DNA from 2 places in the Paenibacillus sp. PvP094 genome. Region 2 is predicted to be linked to the other one. Evidence: a T-box and tRNA genes for the amino acid it is inferred to sense, from the RefSeq annotation. Region 2 holds a T-box; the other holds one or more tRNA genes.
What was found. A T-box is a leader RNA that pairs with one kind of tRNA and senses whether it is charged. The one in region 2 lies ahead of ABIC22_RS15560 (valine--tRNA ligase), so its partner is inferred to be a tRNA-Val.

Region 1 (4,189 bases), 3.1 Mb from region 2:
AGTGTGTGTTAAGTGGGAAAGGATGTGGAGTTGCACAGACAACCAGGATGTTGGCTTAGAAGCAGCCACCATTGAAAGAGTGCGTAATAGCTCACTGGTCGAGTGACTCTGCGCCGAAAATGTAACGGGGCTAAACACACCACCGAAGCTATGGCTTGGATCGACTTCACTGCTTCTTTGAGGCGGTGTTTACCATAAGGACATTTTTGTCAGACAAGGGTTGAAATCTTGGATGACCAAATGTTTCTCAGGGGATAAACACAGGGCTTCGAAGCTGGAGTGAAGTCGATCCAGGGGTAGGGGAGCGTTGTATAAGGGTTGAAGGTGTACCGTAAGGAGCGCTGGACATTATACAAGTGAGAATGCCGGTATGAGTAACGAAAAGATCAGTGAGAATCTGATCCGCCGAAAGCCTAAGGGTTCCTGAGGAAGGCTCGTCCGCTCAGGGTAAGTCGGGACCTAAGGCGAGGCCGAAAGGCGTAGTCGAAGGACAACAGGTCGAAATTCCTGTACCACCGTAAATCGTTACGAGCGATGGGGGGACGCAGTAGGGGTAGTGACGCAGGCTGATGGATGCCTGTCCAAGCAGTAAGGCTGATGTGTAGGCAAATCCGCACATCGTAAGGCTGAGCTGTGATGGGGAGTGAAAATTACAGTAGCGAAGGTCATGATCTCACACTGCCAAGAAAAGCCTCTAGCCAGATGAAGGTGCCCGTACCGCAAACCGACACAGGTAGGCGAGAAGAGAATTCTAAGGCGCGCGGAAGAACTCTCGTTAAGGAACTCGGCAAAATGACCCCGTAACTTCGGGAGAAGGGGTGCCCCGGTAGTGTGAATAGCACGAGGGGGCCGCAGTGAAAAGGCCCAAGCGACTGTTTAGCAAAAACACAGGTCTGTGCGAAGCCGTAAGGCGAAGTATACGGGCTGACGCCTGCCCGGTGCTGGAAGGTTAAGGGGAGCGGTTAGGAGCAATCCGAAGCTGTGAACCGAAGCCCCAGTAAACGGCGGCCGTAACTATAACGGTCCTAAGGTAGCGAAATTCCTTGTCAGGTAAATTCTGACCCGCACGAATGGCGTAACGACTTGGGCGCTGTCTCAACGAGAGATCCGGTGAAATTTTAATACCTGTGAAGATGCAGGTTACCCGCGACAAGACGGAAAGACCCCATGGAGCTTTACTGCAGCTTGATATTGAATTTGGGTACGATCTGTACAGGATAGGTGGGAGCCTTTGAAGCATGAGCGCCAGCTTGTGTGGAGGCACCGTTGGGATACCACCCTGATCGTATCTAGGTTCTAACCTGGTGCCCTTAGCGGGTACGGGGACAGTGTCAGGTGGGCAGTTTGACTGGGGCGGTCGCCTCCTAAAGAGTAACGGAGGCGCCCAAAGGTTCCCTCAGAATGGTTGGAAATCATTCGAAGAGTGCAAAGGCATAAGGGAGCTTGACTGCGAGACCTACAAGTCGAGCAGGGACGAAAGTCGGGCTTAGTGATCCGGTGGTACCGCATGGAAGGGCCATCGCTCAACGGATAAAAGCTACCCTGGGGATAACAGGCTTATCTCCCCCAAGAGTCCACATCGACGGGGAGGTTTGGCACCTCGATGTCGGCTCATCGCATCCTGGGGCTGAAGTAGGTCCCAAGGGTTGGGCTGTTCGCCCATTAAAGCGGTACGCGAGCTGGGTTCAGAACGTCGTGAGACAGTTCGGTCCCTATCTGTCGTGGGCGTAGGAAATTTGAGAGGAGCTGTCCTTAGTACGAGAGGACCGGGATGGACGTACCGCTGGTGTACCAGTTGTTCCGCCAGGAGCACCGCTGGGTAGCTATGTACGGACGGGATAAGCGCTGAAAGCATCTAAGCGTGAAGCCCCCCTCAAGATGAGATTTCCCAGTATGTAAGACCCCTTGAAGACGACGAGGTAGATAGGCTGGGGGTGGAAGTGCAGTAATGCATGGAGCTGACCAGTACTAATCGGTCGAGGGCTTATCCAAAGTGCAGGTTCTAGTCGCAAGTTTCGTTTCGGATCTAGTTTTCAGAGAATGATCTCTGAGCGTAGCAGCATCGTTTGGTGGCGATGGCGGAGGGGTTCCACACGTACCCATCCCGAACACGACCGTTAAGCCCTCTAGCGCCGATGGTACTTGGACCGAAGGGTCCTGGGAGAGTAGGACGCTGCCAAGCGAAACCCCACTGGGGTATTTTTTTTGGCTCATATAATCCAAAAACCCAGTTGGTAGATTTTACAGCATCTTGTTTGTTGAGAGCTATTAAGGCCCGTTGGTCAAGGGGTTAAGACACCTCCCTTTCACGGAGGTAACAGGGGTTCGAATCCCCTACGGGTCATAACTTTACTTCTTAAAGCATTAAGGGGATGAGAATCCCAAAGGTTCGTCGGAGGATAATCCTCGTTAGCAGCTGCTACGCAGTCTCGAGCGAAGTGAGAGTATCCCCTACGGGTCATAGATATGGAGGCTTAGCTCAGCTGGGAGAGCATCTGCCTTACAAGCAGAGGGTCGGGGGTTCGAGCCCCTCAGCCTCCACCATTTTAGGGGCATAGTTTAAAGGTAGAACAACGGTCTCCAAAACCGTTGGTGTGGGTTCAATTCCTGCTGCCCCTGCCATTTTATTATGAGCCATTAGCTCAGTTGGTAGAGCACCTGACTTTTAATCAGGGTGTCGAAGGTTCGAGCCCTTCATGGCTCATTGTTTTTGTACGTGTTGGGGGAGTATTCATCCGGCGTGTAACTTCTAAAAGTATCAAAATGGACCATGGTTAGTTTAGCTGAGAGTAAACTACACTAACGACGGTGTCTGCTGAATATAAGAAACCCTTGAGGAATACTCAAGGGTTTTTTCGTGTTTTCTCAAACTCTATGGCATGTAACTATAACAATTTACTGTTCCATAAAAAGGCCTTGGTATAGAGCAAGGCTTCCTCGTTTTCGTTTATATTGTAGTTGTTAAACAACGTCCTGGCAGGTACGATAATGGTTAAATAAAAAAAACGAATACCGCTGCAATTCAATTCTGGAAGAACGTATATAAATCATTAAATATAGAAGATGTTGAGAAGGAAGAGAAAGAGGAAGGACACGAGGTTAGATATCAGTATTTTAAAGTTAACAAGGACGGTTTCGAGGGGAAAACACAATCCTTAGAAAAACTCTATTTTAAGCTGCTTTTTTAGTTTATCGGTGCAAGGTCAAGACCCGATTGCGGATTATCTAAGCGTTAAACAATAATTCACTTCCGATTAGTTTATTAAGCTAACGAGCAGTACAACAGAACAAAGATTCCAGGAGTTAGTATTCTTTATTCTTTACTGTGTATAATTATGCTATTGAACTAAATTGAAGGTTTGCATATTAAGTACAATTATTGAAAGGTTGATAAAATGAATCTAATCTGTGAAACTCAAGTCGTTACGGATTATTTGACCGTGACTGGGGAAGTCAATTATGATCACCCGCTGGTTGCTGGACTTGCTTCGGAAATAGCAGCTTCATCAAAAGATCAAGTAGAGTATATCAAACAGTCATATATGTATGTCCGAGATCGAATAGCCCATTCCTGGGATATCAAGAGTTCTAGAGTCACATGTTCCGCTTCAGAAACATTGATTCATAAAGAAGGTATTTGCTATGCCAAAGCAAACCTTCTATGTGCAATATTACGTAGAGAGGGAATACCATCTGGCTTCTGTTATCAACGACTTACGATCGGGGATACTCCAGATACGGGCTATTGTATCCATGCACTAAATGCTGTTTATATTCAACATTTAAAGTCATGGATCCGTTTAGATGCACGAGGGAACAAGCCTGGAATCCAAGCAGAGTTTTCATTGGAAGAAGAAAAACTTGCTTTTACAATCCGAAAAGAATACGACGAAGCTGATTATAGGACCATATTTAAGTCCCCAAATGTTAAGACTATCGAGGCTTTGAAAAATAATACCGACTGCATAAATATGTATTTATACGGACTGCCTGCACAACTGTGATTATTGAACTATGGGGAAAGGCCATGTTAGTTTGCTATACATGGGACGGTTGCAGGCGGGCTTGTACTGAGCTTTTTTCATGGGAGCTGTGGGCAATATCGTACTGTTTAGAACAATGCAACATGGTGATGTATTGAATCCTAAGTCCAATACTTGGAATACTTTGGGTGAAGAACAGATCTTAA
Region 2 (4,189 bases):
ATGTGCATCGCCTCGATGAAGATACAACAGGCCCCGTTCTCTATGCCAAGAATGCATTTGCTCTGGCAAAATTGGATGAGGCCATGCGTCGTAAAGAAATTGGGCGTCAGTATGTAGCCATTGCTGAAGGGCGAGTATCTCCGGAATGCAGCAAAATTGACGCGCCCATCGGTAAGGACAGGCATCACAAGCAGCGCAGACGCGTTTCCGAGAGTGGGCAGGAAGCAGTAACACATGTAGAGATTGTGGAAGTGTGGGAGCGAGCTACACTTGTGCGTTTAATACTGGATACTGGACGTACGCATCAGATCAGAGTGCATCTGAGTTATGCCGGACACCCGCTTGTTGGCGATCAGCTGTATGGAGGAAGGTCAGATGCCATTGGACGCCAGGCACTTCATGGTGAAGTGTTAACGTTTAATCATCCGCTCACGGGAGCGCTGATTGAAGTTCGAGATCCGTGGCCTTCCGATTTTGAACAGCTAGTCCAGCGGGAACGATCAACCTAATAAAAAGGCAAGCTTTGAACAAAGGTGGCATGCTCATCTCATCGATGGCATATAGATGGGGTAACGAAGGATTTGGACCATGGATCAGTCCCATGAGAAGGATCATGGTGAACATATGCCGAAAGGAGGACGCCACCTTTGTTGAATCAACCTTATGGTTTGCGGTTCGATATTTATGAGCGCGTTCATTTGTCCGAGGGAGTCCCTGCCATTGAGGAACTGGAGGAAATTGAGTTATACCCGCGTATTCAAGTCATCGGTCAGGATGATCATGCAACGTTGCGAGGCCATCTTTTGCTTACAGGTGCGTATCGGGGAGAGAACGAGATCTCGGAGGAACTGAAACATTTTATTCCGGTTGAGATCACGGTTCCCCTGAATCGGGTAAGATCGCTTGAGGATATCTCGATTGAGATTGAAAACTTTGATGTGGATTTGTTATCCAGCCGAAGCTTGAATATTACAGGTGTGTTGTCACTGCGTGGCATTGAGGGCTTTCCTGTTGAAGAGCCGCAGGCCTGGTCAGCGGAAGAGTTTACCGTGGTACACTCCCCTGATCCGCAGCAGGTTAACCGGACTCCGGAGGCAGAGGACGCAGATGCTGGGCTGAACACCTTTGCCCAGGAATATCTGCTGCAGCGCAGTGAAGAGGAAGGTCTGCCTATAACGGCCGAGTCTCTATACACATCAGAATTGCCAGGAAATCCGCAGCAAGCCGCTGAAGAAAGTATCCGTTATGAAGAAGATGCGCAGCCGGAAGAGCAGTTAATTCCTGCACCGCAACAGATCTATGCTGATACGCTTGAGAATCAAGATGAAGAAGAATATCAGAAAAGACCGGCTGAAGATAACGTTCCTTCATTAATCACCCAAGAAGATGAAGCAACCGATAATGAAGTGCCCTCCTCACCTTCACCCGTCTCGTCTTTTATGGCGGAGACTGCAGACCGGCTGGCTTCTTATCCGGAGTCAGAGCCATTGCTACCTCTGGCTGAGGAATCACCATCTGTCTGGGCCGAGCCTTCCGTGGAGACCTTACATACAAACACGGGGCTGAGCCAACAACCATCGGAAGACTTGGCTGTTTCGAATGTTTGGAATTTCGAATCTTCCAGGTCGGGTTCACCGCAGGAAGATCAGACGGAGGCTGAGAAGCCAGCAGAAAATTGGCAGGAAGTGTTTGGAACGTCTGAACTGGAATCTGCCGAGGGGGAAAGACCTTCTGCACCGGAAGCAGTGGATGCAGATGAATCTTCAGAGCCTGTTTCGTTCATTCCTGAACCTGTGGCTGAGACAGAAGACAAGCCAGAGCTCAAAGTAGCGTTTGGCAGCAAGAGGGAGTCTTCACCAAGACAGGAAGAAGGGGTGGGTATCTCGTCCCTGTTGTCCTCGGGTAGGTCGGTGCGGGATACAGAAACGGATCGGGAGGACGATTCGGTCGCTGGCTCCGTACAGGAAGAAGCCTACCAGGCAGATGATGTTCAGTGGAAGAACCTGTTTTTGGGCACGATTGTGGATCAGACACCATTCCGCAAAGTTAAACTGTGCATCGTCCAGCGGGAAGAGACCTTGGATAGCATTGCTGACCGCTACCAATTGAGCACCCGGGAGCTCCAGTTATACAATCGGTTATCTGAACAGGTCGTTGAAGAGGGGCAGATTCTATACATCCCCTGACCTCTGACTTGTAAAATAACGTCCATACCAACCCGCAATCCAATAAGGATTGCGGGTTTTTGCTGCTTTTTGCCTTAACATGCAGGGCTGCCGCCCGTTTCCGCTGTTGTCAGGTTGACTATCGGGCACGGTCAGGGTATGATGTGTTTAGGTTTTTTAAAGAACAACGTCGAATGGGAGTAGTAGACAGCAAGGCCTTTCAGAGAGCGGGATTGCAGCGCTGAGAAATTCCGCAGGAACCTACTGATCGAAGTCGCCCAGGAGTTGCCTGTTTGAATATGAGGAACGATGAAACATGTCATTGTGATTTGTTTGTTCCTGAAGTAGGATGGGCCGGTAGCAGCCGTTATCTGCTTGAAGTGTCACGATAGCCTCAGAAAGGCATGCTGTTTCTTTCTGTCTGCGTGAAACAAAGGTGGTACCGCGAAAGCTAACCTTTCGTCCTTTGATGGATGAAAGGTTTTTTTGTTTTTTGGCGATGATGATTAAGTAACGGAGGAATGACACATGTCTGAAGAAAAAAAATCAGCGGCAACTGAAATGCCGACGACGTATGATCCGAAAGCTGCGGAGCAGAAATGGTATTCTACCTGGACAGAGCGTGGATATTTCAAGGCTGGTCAGCGCAAGGATGCTGAGCCATATACCATTGTAATCCCACCCCCGAACGTAACAGGCATGCTTCATATCGGGCATGCACTGGATTTCACACTCCAGGATATCCTGATTCGCACCAAACGGATGCAGGGATATGACGCCCTGTGGCTCCCAGGTTCCGACCATGCAGGTATTGCGACTCAAACCAAAGTAGAGCAAAAGCTGCGTGAAGAAGGCTTGACCCGCTATGATCTTGGACGCGAGAAGTTCCTGGATAAAGTCTGGGATTGGAAAGACCAATACGCGACAACGATCCGTCAGCAGTGGGGTAAAATGGGGCTCTCCCTGGATTATTCACGTGAACGCTTCACGCTCGATGAAGGGCTTTCCCAAGCGGTGCGCAAAGTGTTTGTTCAACTATATGAAAAAGGCCTGATTTACAGAGGCAAACGCATTATTAACTGGGATCCGGTGAACCGTACTGCATTGTCTGACATCGAGGTTGAATACAAAGAGGTTCAGGGACACCTGTATCATCTGAAATATCCACTTAAGGACGGTAGCGGTTATGTTACAGTGGCGACGACTCGTCCGGAGACGATGCTCGGTGATACTGCGGTTGCGGTTCATCCAAAAGATGAACGCTATGCAGACATGATTGGCAAAACGCTGATCCTGCCAATTATCGGCCGGGAGATTCCGGTTATTGCAGATGATTATGTTGATAAGGAATTCGGAAGCGGTGCTGTAAAAATTACGCCTGCACATGATCCGAATGACTTCGAAGTGGGTCTTCGCCACAACCTGCCTCAGATCACAGTAATGGATGAGACAGGTACCATGAATGCGGAAGCAGGCAAATATCAGGGTATGGATCGCAGTGACTGCCGCAAGCAGATCGTCGCAGATTTGCAGGAACTTGGTGTCTTGATCAACATTGAGGATCACACACACCAGGTTGGACACAGCGAACGGACGGGAGCTGTGGTTGAGCCTTATTTGTCCACACAATGGTTTGTTGAGATGAAGCCTCTCGCCGAAAGAGCCATTCAAAAACAGCAAAACGGGGAAGGCGTAAACTTCGTTCCGGATCGTTTTGAGAAAACATATCTGAACTGGATCGAAAATGTTCGTGACTGGTGTATCTCACGTCAGTTGTGGTGGGGACATCGTATTCCTGCCTGGTACGACGATGAGACTGGCGAAATTATTGTATCGGCTGAAGATCCAACAACACTGCCAGAGTACGCTGGTCGTAAGCTAAGACAGGATGAAGATGTTCTGGATACGTGGTTCAGTTCGGCATTATGGCCTTTCTCCACGCTCGGCTGGCCTGAAGATGCTGAAGATCTGAAACGTTACTATCCGACAAGTGTGCTTGTAACCGGATATGACATCATTTATTT

Region 1: it encodes a tRNA-Val, which carries the amino acid that the T-box ahead of ABIC22_RS15560 (valine--tRNA ligase) is inferred to sense. The anticodon was not compared.

The regions. Positions count from the first base shown of each region.
Region 1 is NZ_JBEPOM010000001.1:273,365-277,553, reverse strand. Features, by position in the region: rRNA gene ABIC22_RS01365 (23S ribosomal RNA) at 1-1,992, shown strand, start outside; rRNA gene rrf (5S ribosomal RNA) at 2,066-2,182, shown strand; tRNA gene ABIC22_RS01355 (tRNA-Glu) at 2,273-2,344, shown strand; tRNA gene ABIC22_RS01350 (tRNA-Val) at 2,469-2,544, shown strand; tRNA gene ABIC22_RS01345 (tRNA-Trp) at 2,549-2,622, shown strand; tRNA gene ABIC22_RS01340 (tRNA-Lys) at 2,632-2,704, shown strand; gene ABIC22_RS01335 (transglutaminase-like domain-containing protein) at 3,396-4,004, shown strand.
Region 2 is NZ_JBEPOM010000001.1:3,371,009-3,375,197, forward strand. Features, by position in the region: gene ABIC22_RS15550 (RluA family pseudouridine synthase) at 1-509, shown strand, start outside; gene ABIC22_RS15555 (LysM peptidoglycan-binding domain-containing protein) at 648-2,186, shown strand; T-box leader at 2,347-2,635, shown strand; gene ABIC22_RS15560 (valine--tRNA ligase) at 2,694-4,189, shown strand, end outside.